3 regions of the uncultured Halovibrio sp. genome follow, and region 3 is predicted to be linked to each of the others. Evidence: predicted binding sites of a transcription regulator. Region 3 holds the regulator's gene; each other region holds the start of a gene.
What was found. The regulator FliA, encoded in region 3, starts transcription of late flagellar genes. The targets are predictions, from matches to a motif close to CTAAAGTTNNNNNNNNNNCNGCCGATA.

Region 1: the regulator FliA is predicted to act here: its motif matches at 4,617-4,643, upstream of QZ501_RS11765 (flagellin).
Region 2: the regulator FliA is predicted to act here: its motif matches at 6,140-6,166, upstream of flgM (flagellar biosynthesis anti-sigma factor FlgM).

Annotation. Positions count from the first base shown of each region.
Region 1 covers NZ_CAJXMA010000067.1:477-8,614, reverse strand. Annotated here, with positions in the region: gene fliS (flagellar export chaperone FliS) at 50-457, opposite strand; gene fliD (flagellar filament capping protein FliD) at 508-2,493, opposite strand; gene QZ501_RS11770 (flagellar protein FlaG) at 2,823-3,245, opposite strand; gene QZ501_RS11765 (flagellin) at 3,318-4,535, opposite strand; gene QZ501_RS11760 (flagellin) at 4,798-6,033, opposite strand; gene QZ501_RS11755 (SapC family protein) at 6,187-6,954, opposite strand; partial or broken gene QZ501_RS11750 (hypothetical protein) at 7,220-8,138, shown strand, end outside.
Region 2 covers NZ_CAJXMA010000051.1:12,271-20,408, forward strand. Annotated here, with positions in the region: gene QZ501_RS10530 (RimK/LysX family protein) at 1-707, shown strand, start outside; gene QZ501_RS10535 (inactive transglutaminase family protein) at 704-2,227, shown strand; gene QZ501_RS10540 (alpha-L-glutamate ligase-like protein) at 2,227-3,180, shown strand; tRNA gene QZ501_RS10545 (tRNA-Ser) at 3,211-3,299, opposite strand; gene QZ501_RS10550 (protein-glutamate O-methyltransferase CheR) at 3,384-4,214, opposite strand; gene QZ501_RS10555 (chemotaxis protein CheV) at 4,232-5,173, opposite strand; gene flgA (flagellar basal body P-ring formation chaperone FlgA) at 5,339-6,070, shown strand; gene flgM (flagellar biosynthesis anti-sigma factor FlgM) at 6,206-6,529, shown strand; gene QZ501_RS10570 (flagellar protein FlgN) at 6,536-7,027, shown strand; gene QZ501_RS10575 (type II secretion protein ATPase) at 7,041-7,781, opposite strand; partial or broken gene QZ501_RS10580 (hypothetical protein) at 7,887-8,138, shown strand, end outside.
Region 3 covers NZ_CAJXMA010000037.1:3-7,707, forward strand. Annotated here, with positions in the region: partial or broken gene QZ501_RS08770 (protein phosphatase CheZ) at 1-675, opposite strand, end outside; gene cheY (chemotaxis response regulator CheY) at 692-1,075, opposite strand; gene QZ501_RS08780 (RNA polymerase sigma factor FliA) at 1,175-1,906, opposite strand; gene QZ501_RS08785 (MinD/ParA family protein) at 1,953-2,759, opposite strand; gene flhF (flagellar biosynthesis protein FlhF) at 2,819-4,108, opposite strand; gene flhA (flagellar biosynthesis protein FlhA) at 4,135-6,321, opposite strand; gene flhB (flagellar biosynthesis protein FlhB) at 6,424-7,563, opposite strand; gene fliR (flagellar biosynthetic protein FliR) at 7,579-7,705, opposite strand, start outside.

The DNA.
Region 1 (8,138 bases), on a different contig from region 3:
CCTCAGGCTCGCCCTGAATTAAAGCACAGGGACTGAAATCCGTCATCCCTCAGCCGGCGTCGCGCTGGCGCAGGAAGTCCAGGGCCTCTTCGCGGATGCCTTGCCAGCCTTCCTTGACCGTGCGTAGAAGCCCGGCAACTTCGTCCAGTTTTTCCACGTCATTGCGCATGCTGGCTTCCAGAAGAGCTCTCTCCATGTAGTCGTAGAGCCTCTCCAGTTCACCGGCCAAATCCCCGCCTTCTTCAAAATTCAGGGAGCCACGTAGCACGGCCACGATCTCCATGCTCTTGTTGATCAGATTTCCCTTGGCCGCGTAATCCTTTGCCTCAATCTTGCCCTTCGCCATATTAATGCGTTCAAGCGCCCCATCCAGAAGAAGCTGGACCAGCTTGTGGGGATCCGCATCCGTGATGCTGGTCTGGGTGTTAACCTGCTGGTAAGCCTGCAGTGCGTTCATGGTGTTACCCCTGTTGCCTGGCTTGGTTGTTCATGATCAGGAGGCGACGATCACCCGCCGCCAATCATCCCGCTGCCGCCGCTCATACCCGCCAGTTGCTGGCTCAGATACTGCTGCGTGCTGTTGAATTCGGCAATCCGCGCGTCCGCGGAGCTGAACTGGCTCGTCAGGCGTTCGCGGTAGGACTGGATACGCTCATTCAGGTCTTCACGCTCCTGCGCAATGTCGTCCAGTTCATTATTGAGTGCATCCGTACGGGAGCTCAGGGCACCATTGGAGCCGACCATGTTGGAAACGGTATCGACCATCCGTTCGCTCACACCCTGTATGAACTCAACCGTCCCACGATCACCGGTCTGGCTGCCATTAATGCGCACCTGGATGCCGTCTGCCGCATTGTCACTGCTATCCGACAGGCGCAGCACCCGACCATCACCTTCCGCCGTAGCGCCATTAATGGTGCCCGCAACGTCATTGCCTGTTGTTCCCGTCTCAACGGCCAGCCCGAGCTCTGCCTCGGTGTTGGTATCAACGCTGGTGATGGCAACATTTGAGTCGCTGCCGTAACTGCCCGAGGTAAACGTGAGACTGCCGCTGCCATCAACGCCAACATTTACGCTACGGTCCGCCGAATTCAGCGCATCATTGTTGTTGAGCTGGGTCTGTATCTCAGTCGCAAGCTCATCACGGGTATAGGTGCCCGCAGTCAACTCAATGCTGGCGCTGGTCTGCCCATCGACCTTGAACGTCAGGCTGTTGTTGTCGGCATCAACGTTGATACCGGTCGCCGGTGTCTGGTTACTGGAGACCAGCTGCCCCTGGGTCGCTGCCTGGCTCACATTGATGCTGTATTCGCCGGCCTCGGTGTTCACACTGCTGCGAACGAATTCCACCTGGGAATCGGATGTGCGGCCCTGCTCCGCGAAAAGCGCCGTTACATCGTCCGGGTTGGCCTTCAGCTCTTCCTGGAACTTCTGGGAGTCAAACTCAAGCTGCCCGGTCTGGAAATCCGTACTGATGCCAACGTCCGAAAGACTGCGGACACTCGCGTTCTCAAGACCCGGAACGATCTGGTTGAGCTCCCGCTTGAGCTGGTTCTCAACGTTTCGCACCGTGGCATCACCGGTCAGCAGACTGCCCCCGCTATCCTGGCTGAAGGAGGTCAGCTCGTTGACCGTGCTCTTGAAAGCGTTGAACTTGTCCACGAACTTCTGGACCTTCTCGGCGACCGCGCCGGTGTCCTGGCTGACCCCGACGGATGTTGTCCCAGTGTTCTGAAGCTGGAACGTCAGCCCATCCACAACGCCTTCGACGCTGTTGGAAGAACGCGTCACGTCGATGCCGTTCACGCTCAGCTTGGCATCCTGGGCAGCAACGGTTTCTTCCATGTTCTTCGTCGTGTCGTTGAACGCGAACTGCGAGAGGCCGGTGTTGTCGGTGTTGTTGCCGTCGGAATCCGAGACCGAGATGGTTGCGCCGTTGGCCGTACCGCTTTCGTCCGAGGACAGGGTCAAGCGATAGCCATTACCCGTGTCCACGATGCCGGCGGACACACCCGCGTCGGATTCGTTGATGCTGTTGGCGAGCCCCTGAAGGGTGTCGTTGCTGCCATCGACTGTGATGTTGGTCGTCTTGTCGCCAGTCTGAATGGTCAGGGTCCCCTGCCCAACGCTCGTTGTATTGCGGTCCGAAAACGAGCCGGAAGCGAGGGACTGGTTGGTCGCAAGCTGCTGCACATCGAGGTTATAGTTCCCCTCGCTGGCATTGGCACTGTCCACGGAAACGCTGACACTGTCACCGTTGGTCGAGGCGGAAAACGACTGCATCGCTTCCGGAGAGCCCAGCTGGCGCATGGGAAGCCTGAGATCGGTCACGGCACTACGGATCTTGCCGAACGCCGAAATCATCGCCTCGGTTTCTTTCTGCTCCTGGTTGAGCCGATTCTCGGTGGGGCCTCGCTCCGCCTGAACCAGCTTGTCGACCAGATCAGCGTTGAGAACGCCCGACCCGACGCCAAGGGATGATATGCCGCCCATGGACAACCTCCTCCCGAAGGTACTGTTGCCTGTCTATAGAGTGTAACGGCCAATTGCGGCAAAACTTTGCCTCTTTACCGCTGCAAACCTGTTACTGATTGTAAGCAGGCCGGGTTTTGCCGTCTTTTGGACGATCAATGCACACCGCATGCCACCACTGGTCGTACGGCCTCCGGTAGGAGCGAGCTCGCTCGCGATCAACAACATTGAAACCAGAACCGATCGCCTGCAAGCAGGCTCCTACACACCAAACAGGCCCCCGCAAAAACAAAAAAGCCGCCATCCCGGAAGGATGACGGCTATCCCTTGAACCTATGCTCTACAAGGCTTTACACCTTGATGTTCAGCAACGATAAAGGCTCGTCCTGCTGGAGATTCTCCGCCAGTTTCAGTGCCAAGTCATCCGGAATCTGGCGAACCACCTCATCAGTCTGTTGGTCGATGACGCGAACCACCGTCTGACCGGTGTCGTCGTTCACATCAAATTCCAGGTCCCGCTGCACGGACTGGACAAAATCATTAAGGCGCGAGACCGCCTCATTCAGCTCTTCGCGGATGGCGTCGCTCCGTTTCTCGGACTTTTCAGCCCGGGTTTCCCCGCTCCGTCCAGCCTCGATCGGCGTTACGGAACCGTTCTCACGGCCTTCCCCGCTTGCGGAGGGCTGTGATGATGGCGCTGACACCCGCCCCGATTCCGGCTTTTCGGGGGCCTTGCGGTTCGGGTCCGGGCTGTTCAGATTTATGTCACTCATATCACACCTCACCAGTGCGGTTACGCGGCCCGGCCGCCGCCCCGGAGGGCGACGGCTGCCTTAACGCCCCGCTTACTGCAGGAGGGACAGGACCTGCTGCGGCGACTGGTTCGCCTGCGCCAGCACCGAGATACCAGCCTGCTGCAGCACGTTCGCCTTCTGCAGCTTGGCCGTCTCGGACGCAAAGTCCGCATCCAGGATCCGGCTCTTCGAGGCCTCCAGGTTCTCAATGTTGTTGTTGAGGTTGCTGATGGTCGACTCGAAGCGGTTCTGAACCGCACCCAGTTCACTGCGGAATTCGTTCACCGCATCCAGCGCCCCATCAATACGCACAATGGCATCGTTTGCATTAGCAGCGGTGTCGACCGACGCCGCATTGAGACTTCCGTCAGTAAGCCCAACGGTACCGTCCGAGCCCAAAGTACCGCTCCCATCCAATGGGTTGGTATTGCTACCATCTTTCACGATCGTCAACTCTTCAGTCGATCTAAGCTCGATGGTGAAGCTGCCGCTCGCATCTGTAACGGACGCGTAAGCCGCATTGCCAACCTGATCATTGATTTGCGACGCGACTTCATCGAAAACCGCCTGATCATCTTGGGAAATACCGCTACTATCAAAATTGCCATCATCAAGGGTCAGGCTGACATCGATCTGGTCACCATCACCGACGGTTACTGAAAACGCAGTAGCACCTTCACCACTAGAGTCGCCAGCCGCGAAGTACGAGAAACCGTCAGCACTTGAGAAGGATGCCGAATCTGCCACGGCAATAGTGCCCAAGTCCTCGGTTCTTGCACTCGCATCAAGATCCACACTGATCGTCTGGCCTGCATTGGCGCCCACCTGGAATTTCTGGCTACTGAGCGTCCCATCCAGCACGTTCAGTCCGTTGAAATCCGTCTGGCTCGCAATCCGGTCAATCTCCTCCAGACGCTGTTGCACTTCATCATTCAGCGCGGAACGGTCCGTGTCGTTGTTGGTGGCGTTCGCCGCCTGCACCGACAGCTCCCGCACGCGCTGGAGGTTGTTGGTGATCTCATCCAGCCCGCCTTCCGCGGTCTGTGCCAGTGAGATACCGTCCTGCGCGTTCCGGCTGGCCACGTTCAGGCCGCTGATCTGGGACTCAAATCGGGTCGAGATCGCCAGACCCGCCGCGTCGTCCTTCGCACTGTTGATGCGCAGCCCAGACGAAAGACGCTCCAGCGCCTCGTTCTTGGTCGACTTGGATGCGTTCAGCTCGTTCTGGGCGCTGAGCGATGCCACGTTTGTGTTGATACCGAGTGCCATAACCGTTCTCCTGCCTGTTCACTCTTTTGAGGACCGTAGGCCACCCACCGAGCATTCGATGGTATTGCCTTCTGACTTGCGTAACGGCAGAAAGTGTCAGGCCTTTAGATCAAATGACAGGCTTTTTGTAAATGGATGTAACGGATAAAAAGAAAGGCAGTACCAGCATTCCATAAAAAACCGCCACCTCTTGTTCAGAGATGGCGGCTCCTTAGGATTCACCGCCCCGTCAGAGTGGGGAGCGGCTGCTTCCGAGCTGGGTTTACTGCAGGAGGGAAAGAACCTGCTGCGGCGACTGGTTCGCCTGCGCCAGCACCGAGATACCAGCCTGTTGCAGCACGTTCGCCTTCTGCAGCTTAGCGGTCTCGGCCGCGAAGTCCGCATCCAAGATCCGGCTCTTCGAAGCCTCCAGGTTCTCAATATTGTTGTTGAGATTGCTGATGGTCGACTCGAAGCGGTTCTGAACCGCACCCAATTCGCTTCGGAAGTTGTTCACGTTCTCAAGCGCAGCATCAATCCGCAGAATGGCATCATTGGCGTTAGCTGCGGTATCCACAGAAGCAGCATTCAGACTGCCATCGGTCACCGTCGCATCTCCTCCGCTACCATCAAAGTTACCACCATCTGCACCAGCGAATGGGCTTCCGGCAGCACCGCTTGCGAAGGTCAGCTTGTCAGTCGAACGCAATTCGAAAGTGGCATCACCATTACTGTCCTCTTCGTACGATGCATAGGCTGAGTTGCCTACTTGATCATTGATCTGCCGAGTGACCTCTTCAAAAACCTGGTCAGCAGCTGAAGCATCTACCGTCGCACCAGCAGCAGTCGAAGCATCAAAAAGGTCAGCACTCAAGCTAAGATTCACATCGATCTGATCACCATCTCCAGCTGTGACACTGAACAGGGTCCCCCCATCATCGGTACCAGAAAAGGTCGAGAAATCACTTGCATCCAAGGCACTACTAGTAGAAGCGATCGCCAACTGACCGGTATTGCCAGTTCGGGCGCTTGTATTGAGGTCAACACTGATCGTCTGGCCTGCATTGGCGCCCACCTGGAATTTCTGGCTACTGAGCGTCCCATCCAGCACGTTCAGTCCGTTGAAATCCGTCTGGCTCGCAATCCGGTCAATCTCCTCCAGACGCTGTTGCACTTCATCATTCAGCGCGGAACGGTCCGTGTCGTTGTTGGTGGCGTTCGCCGCCTGCACCGACAGCTCCCGCACGCGCTGGAGGTTGTTGGTGATCTCATCCAGCCCGCCTTCCGCGGTCTGTGCCAGTGAGATACCGTCCTGCGCGTTCCGGCTGGCCACGTTCAGGCCGCTGATCTGGGACTCAAATCGGGTCGAGATCGCCAGACCCGCCGCGTCGTCCTTCGCACTGTTGATGCGCAGCCCAGACGAAAGACGCTCCAGCGCCTCGTTCTTGGTCGACTTGGATGCGTTCAGCTCGTTCTGGGCGCTGAGCGATGCCACGTTTGTGTTGATACCGAGTGCCATAACCGTTCTCCTGCCTGCTCACTCTTTTGAGGACCATAGGCCGCCCCACCGAGCATTCGATGGTATTGCCTTCTGGCTTGCATAACGGCAGAAAGTGTCAGGCCTTTAGACCGAATGACAGGCTTTTTGTAAATGGATGTAACGACGCCTCTCTCACCTATCCCCGAAAATGAAAAGATCGCTTTCCTGCGGGAAAAGGGCATTGCTTCCCTGTTGTTTCGCAGCCAACCACAGCTGTGAGTGGCTCTTCTGGAGGGAATGAAACTGCCTGAGCGAGACGAGGTGAGCATATATCAGCGCAAGAACTCCAGGCTCACGCAGTTCAAGAAACCGTTCATCATCTAGGTTCTTGATTGCCGTCTCATCGACCGCATAAAGCTGACTACTACCTCGTTCGCCACTTCGCGGCACCCATGGGGCAAGAAGATCCAACCTCTCTAAAATACGCATAGCTTTCCATGTGTGCTCCTGCTGGCCCCGAATCTGCTGCAGAACACTCAACGCAGTATGGGTCAGCTCGGAAGGCGTGCCATCAGCCTCGAAAAGAGGAAGGCTTCTTTCTTCGAGCGTCATGTCCTCGGTAAGAGAGGGGTCATTTTCCTCAATACCGAGCACTGGCTCGCCCTGACCCGACTCCACGGAATAGAAAGGATGTGCCCTGAGAACCGCAGGAATATAATCAGCCAACCATTTGCCTCGCGAAGAAACGAAGGGATTCCGCCCCTCCTCCAGGCCCATAAGCGCTATAGGGATCCACTGGTCATCACGCGGCATGAATACCACTGGAAAAAATCGAGCTGCATGAGGTATTTCCTGGCCCCACACCGGCACCATGATTCGATCCCGGGCAAAGCTGAAATCCGTGCTCTGAAGAAGACGAAGACTTCCATGCCGCTCTGGATCCAAAACTGTAACGCTCATAGCTTTCCCCTTTGCATTGATACCAGCCCTTCTCAGTGTCCCATTTTTCAGTCCCATCCTAGCAGCTTTTCTGCTTGATGCCGCAGGCAGCCTGAGCTAGGTGACCTGGTTAGTCCAACCGTTGGCACAGGCTGTGCTTCACCCTGAAAGAAACTGGTGGAGACGGCATTTCTTTGCCATCTTAGGCCCATACTCAGCTTCGCGGCCCGAACCACCGAGACATAGATATTCGCGCCAGCACCTGCATTTCTGGAGAAAGTAACCAATGACACAACGCAAACGCCGAGCCTCTAACCCACAGTCACGCAAGGCTGGAACTAAAGAGAAGGTCAGCCCGGTGGTGAGGGAATCGGCAATCCCAAAACCTGATGGCCTCCTGGAAGCAAAAAACCAGTTGAAGCAGGCTCGGGGAAGCGACAGCGTCCTGGCGGCGGCAAAAGCCGTTCTTCAGATCGAACCCACCGACCCTGATGCCATGGATACCCTGGGGCAACTCCAGATGCTAAAGGGGCACGCGCGGGATGCTACCGAAACCCTGGCGCGGGCGCTGTTTCTACAGCCGAATAATGAAGCGTTACTGGAACGCTACATCCGCGCCGCCGCCAAGGCAGGCCTTCATTGGGATGCGCTTTGTGTCGCAAGACACTGGGTGAGTATCGCCACCGAAAAGCCAGCCGCCGCCACCAGGCTTCTTGCGGGGCTGTATGGGCTGATCGGGAAAGAGGATATCAGCCGGCAGTGGGCATACGAAGCCGCAAGACTGGACCCACTGAGCGTCGCTCAGGCGACGGACCAATCGCAGCTGAGTATTCTCGTGTTATCCAGTATCGCCAGCGGCAGCTATATCTTTCAGCCGAAGTCCGGGAGCCTCAACACCAGCGAAGGCCACAATAATCTCCCTTCCCTTTTGGATACAATGAATACAACGCGTTACCGACTGCACGTCGATGCCATTGATGAGATCAATGCCACGCTAAAAAACCTCCCTAAAGTCGATGTAATTTATAACGGCATCACCGACCCGGAGCGGTGCAGACAGGCACTGGTCAATGCCGACCGCCTGTGCGAGCGACTCTATAGTGGTTATGGAATTCCTGTGATCAATAACCCTAAGCGGGTGCTTGAATGCACTCGCGAGAATAACGCACAAAGGGGAGCAGACTGGGAGGGCGTGATTGTACCGA
Region 2 (8,138 bases), on a different contig from region 3:
CGCAGCTGGCGCAACAGCAGGATCAACTGGCCTCCCAGCAGGTATTGCTCAACGCCCTGCTGAGCGGAAACAGGAACGTGGCGGAACAGCAGCAGCAGGGGTTCGCCAATGTCCAGGACCAGATGGAGCGGCTGCGCAGCGTCACCAACCGTCATCTTGCATCCCGCAGCACCAACAACGATGGCGACACCTGCCCGATCCTGAACACCGGCCCGGCCAACGGGAACGAACAGTGCTCCGGACTCACGACCATCGGTTCGGTGGAGGGCATCCGCCTGCTGCCGCCGGATCATCTTTTTGAGGCACGGATCGACACCGGTGCCAATACCTCATCCCTGGACGCCAGGGATATCGAGTTCTTTGAGCGCGACGGTGATGACTATGTCCGCTTCACACTGGCGGGCGAGCATTTCGCAGACCGCGGCGCCATGGAACTGGAACGCCCGGTGTCACGGTTCGTGGAGATCATCCAGGCATCCACTGATGAGAATGAAAGGCGCGCAGTGATTGAACTCCAGTACCGCATCGGCTCGATTGAGCGGGTTGCGGAGTTCACCCTGAGCAACCGGGAACGCCTGACCTACCCTGCCCTGATCGGGCGCAACATCCTCAGGGACCTGTTCACGGTGGATGTATCACGACAGTTCATACTCAGTGACCCCGATAAACTGAAAGAGGCCGCCGGCAGCATCGAGGGTGAAGAATGAGGCAACAGCCACTTTTCTTCCTCGCTGTATCGGTGCTGATCATCATTGGTGTGTCAATGATGTGGCTGCGGCATGACCGCCTGGGGATTCCCCTGCTGCCAGCAAACGACACGCCAGTCTGGCTGGTGGAGGCACGCATCGATTTCGTCGCCATGGGAGACGAGACGCTGGCAAGCCTGAGCCTCCCGAATGACCCACCGGGTTACCGTATCATTTCCGAACAGGCCGCCTCTCCGGGTTACGGGTTCTCGCGCATCATTGAATCCACGGGGCGTCGTGGCGAATGGTCCAAGCGGCAAGCGACGGGCCCCCAGACCCTCTATTACAAGGTTCAGTTCGCTCCGGGCAAGAACGGAACGCCCCGCCCCAGCGGCAACACCGAGGCTCCCTCTGACCCCCAACGGATCATCTGGGAGGAGCCCCAGGCCACAGCCGCCGCCGACCTGCTGGAAACAGCCCGGCGGCGCTCCAGTACACCGGCGAGCCTGACCCGGGAACTGATCAAGGCAGTCCAGAGCCCCAACGACCAGAACGCGGCACTGCTGCTGGACCAGCACTCACCCCAGCAGCTGGTTGTCCGCCTTCTCAACCAGTCCGGTGTCCCAGCCCGTCTCGCCATGGGCCTGAAGCTGGAGGATGCCCGCCGCAACCAGAGCCTCCAGCCGCTGGTGGACGTCTACATCGAGGATTCCTGGCACCTCTATGACCTGGAGCGCGGTGGCCAGCAGGGCATCACGCCCAATACCCTGGTCTGGCACCGCACCAGCGGGCCCGTTCTGGATGTCATGGGCGGGCAGAACTCCCAGGTGCGCTTCTCGATGATGCGCCAGAGCATTCCCGCCCTCGACCTCGCCCAGAGCCAGACCTCGGCCGACCAGCCTCTGGGTTACATCAGCCTCTACCAGCTGCCGATTGAGGAACAGGGCATGCTGAAGCTCCTCCTGCTGCTGCCCCTGGGCGCCCTGGTTGTGGCCTTCATGCGGATCGTGATCGGCATCCGCACATCCGGCACCTTCATGCCGGTTCTGATTGCCCTGGCCTTCATCCAGACAACGCTGCTGCCGGGCCTCACCGCCTTCCTGACCATTGTCGGGCTGGGACTGCTCCTGAGAGGGTATCTGTCACGCCTCAACCTCCTGCTGGTGGCCCGGATCGCCGCCATGATCGTACTTGTGGTGCTGCTGACAGGTCTGCTGAGTGTCTTTGGCCATGAAATGGGGATCAACCTTGGGATGACCATCACCTTCTTCCCGATGATCATCATTGCCTGGACCATCGAGCGGATGTCGGTGATCTGGGAGGAACAGGGGGCCCGGGAAGTCGCCATACAGGGCGGTGGCAGCCTGCTGGTGGCCATTGCCGCCTATGGGCTCATGCAGCTGGCGACGGTCCGACACCTTACCTTCAACTTCCCTGAGGTCCACCTGATCATTCTCGCGCTGATCCTGCTCGTCGGGCAGTACACGGGCTACAAGCTGTCCGAGCTTTACCGTTTCCGTTCGATGGTGGAGAAGGACTGATGCTGGTGTCTCCCGCCACACTCCGGAGCCATGGCCTGCTGGGCATGAACCGCCGGAATGTGTCCTATATCTCCAGGTATAACGAGCGCCGCCTCTATCCGCTGGTGGACGACAAGAAGCTCACCAAGGAGCGGGCCATGCTGCACGGGGTGGCTACACCCACCCTGCGCGATGTCATCGATACCCAGCATGGCGTCCGCGATCTAGGTAAGCGCCTCGGGGGACTCGAGCGTTTCGCCATCAAACCCTCCCGTGGGGCCGGCGGCAAAGGCATTATGGTCATCCGGGAGCGCGACGGCGAGCAGTTCCTGAAGGCATCCGGACAGGCCCTCACGCTGGGTAGCCTGCAGCGTCACTGCTCCAACATTCTTGCAGGCCTGCACTCCCTTGCCGGCGCCCCCGACTCGGTCATCATCGAGGACCTTATCGAGGCGGACCCCTACTTCGAGTCCCTGTCCGTCGAGGGCGTCCCGGACATCCGCGTCATTATTTTCCGCGGGATACCGGTAATGGCCATGCTCCGGCTCTCAACCCATGCCAGCGACGGCAAAGCCAACCTGCACCAGGGCGCGATCGGCGTCGGGCTGGACCTGGCCAGTGGCCGCTGCATACACGCGGTACAACACTCCAGGCGCGTACACAGCCATCCGGACACCGGCGTTGACCTGAACCGTATCGCCATCCCGGACTGGCAGAACCTCCTCACCCTCGCCGCCCGCTGCCATGACCTGACCGGACTCGGGTATCTGGGCGCCGACATCGTGGTCGACCGCAACCGGGGGCCTTTGATGCTGGAGCTCAACGCCCGGCCTGGCCTGGCCATCCAGATTGCCAATGGCAAGGGACTTCTGCCCCGGCTTCAGTGGATTGAGGCCCCGGAGAACACCCCGGACAGCGCTGAGGCACGGGCGGGGATGGCCATGGCGGAGTTCGGGGAGAAGATCCCGACATAAAAAAACCCGGCACATGGCCGGGTTCTGTATTGGCGGAGAGGGAGGGATTCGAACCCTCGGTACGCAGTACGTACACGCGCTTTCCAGGCGCGCTCCTTCGACCACTCGGACACCTCTCCTTTGATCGGTACGCGTGTGGGCTGTAGGGCCCGCCGCGTTTGATGGGCGCAGACTGTACGCAAAACGTGGCCCGAACGCAACACTCACTTGGCGCGGTAAATGATTCCCGGCCGGCACTGGACCATTTCGTAGTACTGGTTGAGCCCGTTGAGCGACTCGGAGGCACCCAGGATCAGGTAGCCACCGCGCTTCAGTATGCCGTGGGTGCGTACCAGGATGTCGTGCTTGAGATCACTGGAGAAATAGATCAGCACATTCCGGCAGAAGACAATGTCGAACCTGCCGGAACCGAACCGCTCCAGCAGGTTGTGTTCGCGGAAGGTCACCATGTCACGGATTTCTTTGCGGACCTGCCAACTCCCGGACGGAAGCTGAGTGAAGTAATGCTTCTGACGATCCGCGGACAGACCTCTCCCTAGGGCCAGCAGTTCATAGATACCGTCCTTTGCCGCGTCCACCACGGGCTTGGACACGTCCGTGGCGATGATCTCCACGGGGCGGCGCAGGCGGCCGGGATTACGGCGCCGGTACTCGTCAATCACCATCGCAATGGAGTACGGCTCCTGCCCGGTCGAGCAGGCAGCTGACCAGATCCGCAGGGGCTGGCTGGAGCTCTCCGCAGCCATCTCTCCCAGAAGCCGCTCCTCGAGAATGCGGAACGGATGGGTATCCCGGAACCAGAGCGTCTCGTTGGTGGTCATGGCGTCAATCACGGTCTCGCGCAGTTCGCTGCGCGGCTGCTTACGCAGGCGCTGAACCAGCTCGCCAAGACTGTTGAACCGGTTCTCCGTCATGATCCGCCGCAGACGGCTTTTCACCAGATACTGCTTGTTGTCCCCCAACAGAATGCCGGAGGCATCCTGCAGGAACTCCTTGAAGGCGCGATAGTCCTCCTGGCTGATCTCGGAACTCATCGGTGTCGGCGTCTCCGTCAGGACGGCATATGCTGTTGCTTATCCATGACTGCCATAACCCGCTCCGCAAGCTCGTTGGGATTGAACTTGGCCATGAATTCATCAGCACCGACCTTCTGGACCATGGCCTGATTGAACACACCGCTGAGCGACGAATGCAGCATGATATACAGGGGAGCCAGAGCTGGATTGTCCTTGCAGTGTGTCACCAGCGTATAACCGTCCATTTCCGGCATCTCCACATCGGAAATCATCAGTGCCAGATGATCGTGGATTGGGCTGCCATCCGCAACCAGTGACTCCAGGTATTCCAGCGCCTCGCGGCCATCATTGCAGATGACGACCTCAAGCCCGACCGCTTCCATGCAGCGCCTGATCTGCCCTCTCGCCACGGAGGAATCGTCCGCGACCAGCACACGCATTGCCGCATCACCGCTGGTATCCAGCGTCGACTGGAAGGATTCACTCACGCTGTCATCAATGGGCGACACCTCCGCCAGGATCTTCTCCACGTCCAGAATCTCCACGAGCTTTCCCTCAAGCTCGGTGACCGCCGTGAGGTACTCCGCCCGGGCCCGTTTGGGTGGCGGGTGCACATCTTCCCAGTTGAGGTTAACGATCCGTTCCACCCGGCGCACAAGAAACCCCTGGGTCTTGCGGTTGTATTCCGACACGATCACCAGCGACTCTGACAGTTCCTCATCCGGAATCGGCTGTCTGCCGATGGCCATACCGGTATCAATGATCGGCACCGTCTCACCCCGCACGTAGGAAACCCCCCGGACCACAGGGTGGCTGTGCGGAATTGCCGTCAATGCCGGGCAGGGAAGCACTTCCCGGACCTTGAACACATTGATGCCGTAGAACTGCTCCCCCTTGAGCTGGAACAGCAGCAGTTCGAGCCGGTTCTGCCCCACCATCTGGGTACGTTGATTCACGTTGTCGAGTAGTCCCGCCATAGTCCTGCCCGTCATAATGAGCCGGCATGGTTGTTGCATTTCATAACGGAAGAATGCGAACAACGTCCGGCTTATGCCGGATTTTCGCCGGTATGGGTTGTGCCACCCCCGACACGGGTCGAACGTGGCACCGATTACCCGCAAGGATAGGACATTTTGACCGCCATGCGCATCGCCAACGCCAATCCAATGCCGGTTTTCCGCTATCTCCTCCTGGCTGCCATGCTGCTTCCGGGGGTGGCAACGGCTTCGGAACCGGAGCAGACCACCGCTGAACGCATCACGGACGCGGCGGACGGTTTCCTGGAATCCTTTGCAAAGGAACAGGCTGCAAAGGGGCGCGAGGTTGAATACGACATTGGCAGCGTGGACAACCGACTCTCGCTCAACCGCTGCCCGCAGGCGCTGGGGGTCGAATTCGCTGGTGACCCGGAACGCTCCACGCGCACCACGCTGCTGGTCAGTTGTCAGGGGGATCAACCCTGGCGGATCTTTCTCAGTGCGACAGTGCGTATCCAGGTGGACGGCTGGGTCGCGGACCGGCCCATTGGCCGTGGCGAACGGCTCAGCCCGGACATGCTGCGCTCAAGCCCGGTGGTCCTCAACGAACAGCGCCGCAACGGGTTCCGGGATCCCGAGCACATGATCGGCATGCAGGCCACACGCACCATCCGCGCGGGTACTCCGATCACGCCGCACATGGTCGAGAAACCATTGGCAGTGGAGCGCGGCGACCGCGTAGTCATCTCTGCAGGAAGCGATGCATTCTCCATCACAACCCGAGGCAAGGCCGAGCGCAGTGGCCGCGTGGGCGAACAGATTCCAGTGATCAACGAAAACTCGGGGCGCCGGGTCCGCGGCCGGATCACCGAGCCCGGACGGGTCGCGATCAACTGAACGGAAGCGGCAGGATCATGCCGAAAAGCGGCAGTTCCATGCCTGGTGATGAAAAAATGCCGCGCAAGGCTAAAGTCTGCGGCCACGCTGCCGTTACAATTCACAGAGAATCCGGATCCGAACGGGGTGAAAGCCATGGCAATCGATTTCAATGGGGCCAACAACAACGCCCTCAACACCCAGAAACAGACCCTGCGGCAGCGTGACGACGCCCAGGGGCAGAAAACGCCACAGCAGCCCGCGGAAGGCGGCTCACAGGCGCGCGAGAGCACCCGCGTGGACCTGAGCCCGGACGCACGCAACATCAAGGCTGCAGAGCAGACGCTCCAGCAGCAGCCGGAAGTGGACGACGCCAAGGTGTCCCGCATCCGTGAAGCGCTTGAGGACGGTTCCTACTCAGTCGATGCCGAAAAACTGGCCCAGAAAATGCTTGATGTGGATGACAGCATTTTCGGGTAAAACGCCATGACTGACCGCAAGACAACGTTCGAAACGCTGGATCAACTGCTGAGAAAGGACGAGGCCAACCTCACCCGGCTGGCCGAAGTACTGGAGCAGGAACCCCGGTCCCTGGCCGGCAACGATATGCAGCAGCTGGAACAGGCGACCAGTGAAAAAAACGAACTGCTTGATGCACTCAGGGAACGGGCGAAACAGAAAATCCGCCTGCTTGCCCAGCTCGGATACAGGCCGGACAGTGGTCAGGCCGTCAGCGATTACCTCCGTGACCAGGCAGGCGCTGATTCACTCCTGATGCAGCGCTGGGAAGCTGCCCAGAAGCAGCTCAGCGAATGCCAGCACCGCAATGCCGTCAATGGCCGAATCCTCGGTCACCTTCAGCGCCGCATATCCCGTATCTCGGATATCATCCGCGGAGTGGACCAACAGCAGGCGCTTTACGGAAGCACCGGCGAATCCCAGAGCCTTACCCACAGCCAGGTATTCGCCAGCGCCTGATGCCGCAACCGGCTCAGCGGGACCTGATGGTCAGGCTGGAGGCACTGGAGAAGCGGATGTTCCTCATGGTGATGTTCCCCATGGAATGGGAAGCGGGCGCACCCTCCACCCGGATGCCTTCCATACGGATCTCATGGATATGAGTCGGCATGGCCAGACTCACACCACCCTGTTCGCCAACGGCAAATCCGGGACCATCCGGCCCGAACTCCACGCCTGTCACCGTCACGTCCGCATCCAGAAAATTCATGGCAGGCAGGAAAGTGCGGGCGGTAAACTCAAGGGCATCCAGAGCCTGGTCTTCGGCTTCTGCATCGGAGGCCGGAATGGCGGACAGCTGAACCGCACCCGCGGGGAAGGTATCCCTCCCCTGGGCCACAACGCCCCCCATTTCACTGTCACTCAGAGGCTGCATGCTGGCGCTGTCGATGCGCACCTGCTGGCTGCTGGTCTGGGGCCCCTTGGCAGGCAGCGCCGGAGTAGGCGATGCCAGTGCAGCCACCGGCTGAAGTGGCGTAATCACCATGGCGGTCAATGCTGCCGCATAACGGTACCGGTTCTGGTGACGCAGCGTGCGCTGCAGCTCCCGCTCGGAAAGCCAGCCCGCCCGCAGGAGAATCGCACCCAGCTTGTCGCCGGATTCGCGCTGTTCCTCCAACGCCACCTGGAGCTGATAGTCGGTGATGTAGCCCCGATTGACCAGGATCCGACCGAGACGGCTTTTCTCAAGCTGCTGGGAGCTGGGCGTTGCCATGGATGCCACCCTCTTGTTGTGCAATCCGAAAATCCGGGATCATAGTGGCGCGGCCTGTGATCCGTGTACAGAAATTAAACTTTATGAAAGGTAACGGAACGTCAAATGGCCTCTCATGATGCATCGGATCCACAACCGGGCGTGATCATCGCCGGCGGCGGGGTAGCCGGAAGCCTTGCGGCACGCCGGCTTGCGGAGAGCGGCATACAGGCAACCGTGCTGGATCCTGCCCCACCCTCTCCGCCGGACCCAGAACGCCGGGGCGCGCTCTACATGAAGCCGGCGGTGGACTACAATCCGGAAACCCGGTTTGCCCATCAGGCCTTCCAGGTCGCCTCGGAATTCTACACCCACCTC
Region 3 (7,705 bases):
CTGACTGCCCTCCTCCTGATCGTGGACCACACCGGTAATGCGGTCCACATCACTGGCCATGACCATCAGCTTCACCAGATGATCCTCCACTTCCTTCACCAGCGAGGTCACCCGCTGGATCACCTGGCCGGTGAGGTCCTGGAAATCCTGCGCCAGAAGAATCTCGGAAAGATTGCCATGCAGACGATCCGAGTCCGAGACAATGCGATCCAGAAAGGCATCGATCCGCTGGTAGAGTTCCCGGAACTCGGACGGCTTCATCTCGCGGCGACGCAGCCTTCCCCAGTCCTCGCGGATGGCATTGGCCTCCTCGCGCAGGTTGGAAGCTACCGGCATGGTGTCCTCGACCAGGTCCATGGTCCGGTTGGCCGAGCGGCTGGTCAGCTGAACCACGTAATCCAGGCGGTCCGACGCATCCGCCATTTTGGAGAGCTCTTCCTGCTGCTCACGGTTCTCGGCCTTGATCTCGAAATTGCGCAGGGCTTCATGGAGGCTGCGTGTCAGGCGCCCAACCTCACGGTAGAGGCTGCGGTCGCGCACCTCACCCAGCTCAGCGATGCGCTGCATGGCATCGCTGATATTGCCCTGATCGAGGGCTTCCTTGAGGCCAGCGGCGTGCGCTTTGAGTTCCTCAGCCACTTCCTCGGTAATGTCTTCCCGGTTGAGCTCACTCATGCCGTCTGCACCTGGTTCACTCGACGCGTTCAAATATCTTCTCGATCTTGTCCTTGAGCACCGCGGCCGTGAACGGCTTGACCACATAGCCGTTCACCCCCGCCTGGGCGGCGGCCACGATCTGGTCCCGCTTCGCCTCAGCGGTCACCATCAGAATCGGCAGATGCTTGAGGTTCTCATCCGCCCGGACCGCCTGAAGCAGTTCCATACCGCTCATACCCGGCATGTTCCAATCAGTCACCAGGAAGTCGAATTTGCCGTTGCGCAGCATCGGCAGCGCGGTATTACCGTCATCCGCCTCCTCGATGTTGTTGAAGCCGAGGTCGCGCAGCAGGTTCCTCACGATCCGTCTCATCGTGGAGAAATCATCCACAACAAGAATCTTCATGTTCTTGTCCAAAACAGCCTCCAAACACTCCGGTTGTTGTCACGTCTGCCTGGGCGGCCCGTGCACCAACACTCACTTTCACAGTCTAGACGTTTGTCGAAATCTAACCAGTCAGCCCCCGGTACGTTCGAGCATGCGGGCCCGCAGCCGCGCCGCAGCCTGACCGTGGATCTGGCTTACCCGTGACTCGCTGACCTCCAGCACGGCACCGATTTCCTTCAGGTTGAGCTCATCCTGATAGTAGAGCGACAGTACCAGCCGCTCCCGTTCCGGCAATTGATCAATCTCACCGGCCAGCGCACGTCGGAAATCCGCATCCTGAAGCTCGCCCTCGGGTCCTTCCTGCGGGGCCTGATCATTGATGTGTTCGTTTTTCTCCGTCAGCTCATCCAGGCTGAACAGGCGGCCGGTGGTCGCATCACTGGCACGGCTGTGGTAGTCATCCAGAGACACGCCCAGCTCATCGGCGATCTCAGCGTCCTTTGCATCACGTCCTTCCCGGCCCTCAACCGTCTGGATGGCCTCGGAAATACGGCGGGCATTGCGGTGGACTGAGCGGGGCACCCAGTCCCCACGTCGGATCTCATCCACAATGGCGCCGCGGATCCGGATGCCCGCATAGGTCTCGAAGGTCGCACCCTGGCCGGACTCATACCGGCGTGCCGCCTCCAGAAGCCCGATCATGCCCGCCTGCATCAGATCCTCAAGCTGGATATGATCCGGCAGGCGCGCCATCAGGTGCAACGCGATCTTCTTGACCAGCGGCATGTGGGTCTCGACAAGCTCATCCACATCCGCCCGGCGCGTCTGTGTATAGAGATCCAGCGGCCCGGACTGCGTCATGGTTTGGCCACTCCCGTAAGCCCCTGCTCAAGGATGGAACGCCCTGTCAGTCCTGCACAAGCCGTTCAACAAAAAATTCAAGATGCCCCCTTGGCGATGATGGCAGCGGCCACTGATCCACCTTCTTCGCCAGATCCCGGAATGCCTGGGATGCCTTGGCATTCGGGTACAGCTCCATGACCGTCTTCTGCCGGCGAACGGCCTTCTTCACCTGTTCATCCAGGGGAATGCTGCCCACATACTGCAGGGCAACGTCCAGAAACCGCTCGGTGACCCGGTAGAGCTTGTCGTAAAGAGCCTTGCCATCCTGCTCCGTGCGCACCATGTTCGCCAGTACCCGGAACCTGTGGGTGCCATAGTCCCGATTCATCAGCTTGATCAGCGCATAGGTATCGGTGATGGAAGTGGGCTCATCATTCACCACCAGCATCAGTTCCTGCGAAGCCCTCAGAAAACTGACCACGGACTCCGAGATCCCAGCCGCCGTGTCTACTATGAGTACGTCGATGTCATCGCCGAGTTCACTGAAGGCGGAAATGAGACCGGCATGCTCCATATGGCTGAGATTGGTCATGCGCTGGGTTCCGGAGGAGGCGGGCACGATGCGGATACCCCCGGGGCCGTCCACTAGGATGTCCGTAAGGCTGCATTCCCCGGCGAGCACATCGGAAATATTGTAGGTGGCACTGATCCCCAGCAGCACATCGATGTTCGCCAGCCCGAGGTCGGCATCAAGAACCACAACGCGCTGGCCCATCTCACTGAGGGCTATACCCAGGTTGACCGAGACGTTGCTCTTGCCGACACCGCCCTTGCCCCCGGTGACCGCGATCACCTGTACCGGTTTACTCATGCGGAATGGGCTCTCCCGTCCTGTTGCTGTTGCATTGTGAGGAGACGCCCGATCCCATGTCAGGCGCCCTCGGCCATGGCGCTTTCACCGCGATTGAGTGCCTGGTGACGGCGCACCGCCTGCTTGACCAGATCCCCGGCGCCCGCGCGGTGCAGGTCGTCGGGAATCTTCTGACCGTTGGTGTAGAACGCGACCGGCAACCGGCTCTGCGCCGCAAAGCCCACCACCTCGCCAAGCGTCAGGGCTTCGTCCGTCTTGGTCAGGATGCAGCCCGCCAACCCAACGGCATTATAGCAATGCCACGTGGATTGCATAATGCGCGGCTGGCTTGTCGCCGAAATCAGCAGATAGGGCCGCACCGGATGGCGGCTGCTGACCAGCTCCTCGATCTGCTCCTGCCAGCCACGATCCGCCGCCGTGAGGCCAGCCGTATCAATCAGGATCAGCTTGCGGTCCGACAGATCATCCAGAATGGCATCCAGGCTGTTGGCCTCGTCCACCACCCGCACCGGCACATTCAGAATGCGCCCGAACACGAACAGCTGCTCATGGGCGGCCACACGATAGCGGTCCGTGGTCACTAACGCCAGCTTTTCCGCACCGTGACGCAGCACGAACTGCGCCGCCATCTTGCCGATGGTGGTTGTCTTTCCGGAGCCGGTGGGGCCAAGCAGGGCGTAGATGCCGCCACGTTCCAGTGGATTCTCACGCACGGTTTCCACTCGGGCCGCCAGAGCCTTGAGCGCGCTCTTCCACCCGGCGTCGAGCCGCCCCTGGCCATGTTCAGCAGCCAGCTCACGGCCCTGATCGCGCGGCAGCCCAAGATCCTGAAGCCGGTCCGACAGACGCTGCTCGACCACGCCCTGGGTCTTTTCACCGGGCGTCGCGGTGCCCTGCTGGCCGTTCATCTGCTGAAGCATATCCCTCAGGGAATGGATCTCGGCCCGCATGGAGCTCAACGCATCGCCCTCCCCGCCGGGAGATGGGGTGTTTTCCGTCTCCCTCCCAGACTCGGAACTGCCAACGGCCGCTGGCCCCACCGGCTCCTGGCCGTGGTGCGAGCGCTGCTGCACCTCGCTGATGTGGGCACGGGATTTCGCCATGGCCTCCTCCAGATTACGGTGCTTCTCCGCCTGAAGCTCGGCCAGACGCGCGGCGTTGGCCTTGTCCTCGTCCGCCACGCCGAGCTGGCTTCGGACCTCACCCTCGTCGTAATCCAGTGCCGTCACGATTTCGACGCCGTCTTCCACCCGCTTGCTAGAGAGGATCACCGCATCATCACCCATTTCACTGCGGACCATCCGCAACGCCTCGGGCATGGTGGGAGCAAAAAAGCGTTTGACTTGCATGGCAGGGAACCTCCGCCGCCGTCAGTTTATTGGCCAATGGATGACACAATCGTGACCTGCTTGTTCTCCGGAATTTCCTGATAGGAAAGAACGTGCAGCCGTTCCACCCCATACCGGACAAACCTTGCCAGTACCGGTCGCAGGGGGGCCGATACCAGCAGGATGGCGGGTTTGCCAACCGCCTCCTGTTTCTGGGCCGCATCCGAGAGTGAGCGCTGGAGCTTCTCGACCATATTGGGCTCCAGGATCATGCCGATATCATCGGCCGTGCCGGATTGTTGACCCTGCTGTACAGACTTAAGCAACATCTGTTCCAGCTGCGGATCCAGCGTGATCACCGGAACCTCGCTCTCATTGCCAACCAGCTTCTGCACGATCATGCGCTTGAGCGATTTACGCGCCGCGGTGGTCAGAACGCTCGGGTCCTGACTGCGTGGCTGAACATTGACAATGGCTTCGGCGATACTGCGCATATCCCGGATCGGCACCTCCTCCAGCAGCAGGTTCTGCAGCACCTTAAGGAGCAGGCTGATGGAAACGGTGTTGGGCACCAGCTCCTCGGCCAGCTTGGGCGAGGCCTTCTCGAGCTGGTCCAGCCACTTCTGGACCTCCTCGTGGCCCAGCAGCTCGTGGGCATGCTCCTGCAGCACCTGGTTCAGGTGGGTTGCAACCACGGTGGAGGCGTCCACAACGGTGTAGCCAAGCGTCTGCGCCTGATCACGCTGGGCGGGCTCAATCCAGGTGGCATCCAGGCCGAATGCCGGATCCTTACCGGCAATCCCCTCGACCTTGCCGAACACCTGCCCTGGATCAATAGCCAGCTCCCGGTCCGGATGGATCTCCGCTTCCGCCAGCGTCACGCCCATCAGGGTAATGCGATAGACGTTGGGCATCAGATCCAGGTTGTCGCGGATGTGAACCGAGGGCATGAGAAAGCCCAGATCCTGGGAAAGCTTCTTGCGCACACCCTTGATCCGTGCCAGCAGCTGCCCCCCCTGATTCTTGTCCACCAGCGGGATCAGCCGGTACCCGACCTCAAGGCCGACAATGTCCACACTGACCACATCTTCCCAGGCCAGCTCCTTGGTTTCCCCGGTGCCGCCACCGGGCAATGCCTGCTGCTGGTCCTCAGTGATGGTCCGCTGCTGGGCGCCGCCACCCTCACCACCGGCGGCCTGGCGGGCCACCGGCGCGCTGCCGGCACCTTCCTCAACGACCTGCTGGCCGCGCTTCCAGATGAACCAGGCGACAGCCACCGCCATGCCCCCCAAGCCCATGAACGCCACCGTGGGCATGCCCGGGATCAGACTGAGTCCGATCAGGATGCCGCCGGCAATGCCGATGGCGTTCGGGGAGGAGAACATCTGCTCGACGACCTGGGAGCTCATCTCCTGGGACTTGCCCACCCGCGTCACGATGATGGCGGCAGCGGCGGAGAGCAGCAGCGAGGGGATCTGGGCGACCAGGCCGTCACCGATGGTCAGCAGCGCGTAGTTCTCAACCGCCTGACCGAAAGCCAGCCCGTGCTGGAACATGCCGATGCTGACGCCACCGACAATGTTGATGAAAAGGATCAGAAGGCCAGCAATGGCGTCGCCACGCACAAACTTGGAAGCGCCATCCATGGAACCGTAGAAATCCGCCTCACCGGCCACCTCGGCCCGGCGGTCCCGGGCTTCGTCCTGGCTGATCAGGCCGGCGTTGAGGTCGGCGTCGATGGCCATCTGTTTGCCGGGCATGGCATCCAGTGTGAACCGGGCACTGACCTCGGAGACCCGGCCCGCGCCCTTGGTCACCACGATGAAGTTGATGATCATCAGGATGGCGAACACCACCAGGCCCACGGCGTAGTTGCCGCCGATCAGCACTTCACCGAAGGACTCGATCACCTTGCCCGCGGCGGCACCGCCTTCGTGCCCGTGCAGCAGCACGATCCGGGTGGAGGCCACGTTCAGCGCCAGCCGCAGCAGTGTGGCCACCAGCAGCACCGTTGGGAATGCCGCGAAATCCATGGGCCGCATGGCGTAGATCGCCACCAGGATGATCACCAACGACAGGGCGATATTGAAAGTGAAGGCCACGTCCAGCAGGAAGACCGGAATGGGCAGGGTCATCATGCCCAGAAGCACCATGAGCATGAACGGGATCGCGACATTCCCGTCCAGAATGCCCTTCAGGCCTCTGAGTTGGTCGATTGCCCCCGCCCGATCCATGACCGTCCGGTACCTCCAAGCGCTGATAAGTGATCAGGGCGCCGTTTTTCTGGCGCCAAACCGGGTTACAGGATGGTTAGTGCAAGCGCCATACCAGATCCGTCATTCATCGCGTTTGAGGTCATCAGGAATCGGCAACGCCGGCATGACCGGTTTCTTACCCCCATTGCGGCGGTACTGCCGGAGCTGGAAGAGGTAGGCCAGAACCTGGGCCACGGCCATGTAGAGGCCTTCGGGAATGTTCTCGCCAATCTCCGCGTTGTGGTAGACGGCCCGTGCCAGCGGCGGCGTGCGCAGCACATCCACCCGGTGCTCCCGCGCGATCTCCATGATCTTGGTAGCGATCTCGTCCGCCCCCTTGGCCACGACCACCGGCGCTGCCATGCTCTTGCCGTCGTACTTCAGCGCCACGGCGTAGTGTTCCGGGTTGGTGATCACCACGTCCGCGCTGGGCACATCCTCCATCATGCGCCGCTGGGTCATCTCCTGCTGCAGCTGACGGACCTTCTGCTTGACCTCGGGTTTGCCCTCGGTCTCCTTGAACTCGTCCTTTACCTCCTGCTTGGACATCCGCATCTTCTTCTGGTGATCGTGGATCTGGAAGGGCACATCGATCACGGCGATGATGATGGTGGAACAGGACAGCAGGAAGAAGCTCCAGGCCAGTGTCCAGAGCGTATGCTCGGTGGCACGGTTGGGGGATTCACTCGATATTGCAAGCAGGTCTTCCGTGCGGATATCGAGGATCGCCATGGCAATGAGGCACACCAGGGATACCTTGGCCACGCTTTTCCCCAGCTCCACCAGCGAGCGAATGCCGAACATCCGCCCCAACCCCTTGACCGGGCTCATCCGGCTGAGCTGCGGCGCCACTGCCTTGCCGGAGAGCAGGAACCCGCTGAGCATGATCGGACCCAGGAAGGCAGCCACGGCCAGGGCGATGAGCAGCGGCGTTAGCGCGACCGCAGCCGTGGTGGCAGACTGGCCCAGGTGCTGGAGCATCTGGGAGGTGTCAAAAATCTGACCCCGCTCCAGCGCGAAATTGAACTCGAGCATCTGCTTGAGTTCCCCCCCGATGGAACCGCCAAACAGCAGCAGCCCCGTAGCTCCTGCCATCAGGACCAGCGCGGTACCCAGATCCTTGGACTGGGGGACCTGCCCTTCTTCGCGGGCCTTCTCGAGCCGCCTCGGGGTCGGGTCTTCCGTTTTTTCCTGGCTGTCATCACCACCACCTTCCGCCATGGAAGCACCTCCTGATCAGGTTCGCTGCATCTCACGCAGGAAGATGAATGTCTCGCGGCTGAATTCCTGGAAGTGTGGCGCCAGATCGCGCATCAGAACCCAGTTGGCAAAGAGCCCGAACAGCAGCGCGACCGGAAAGCCG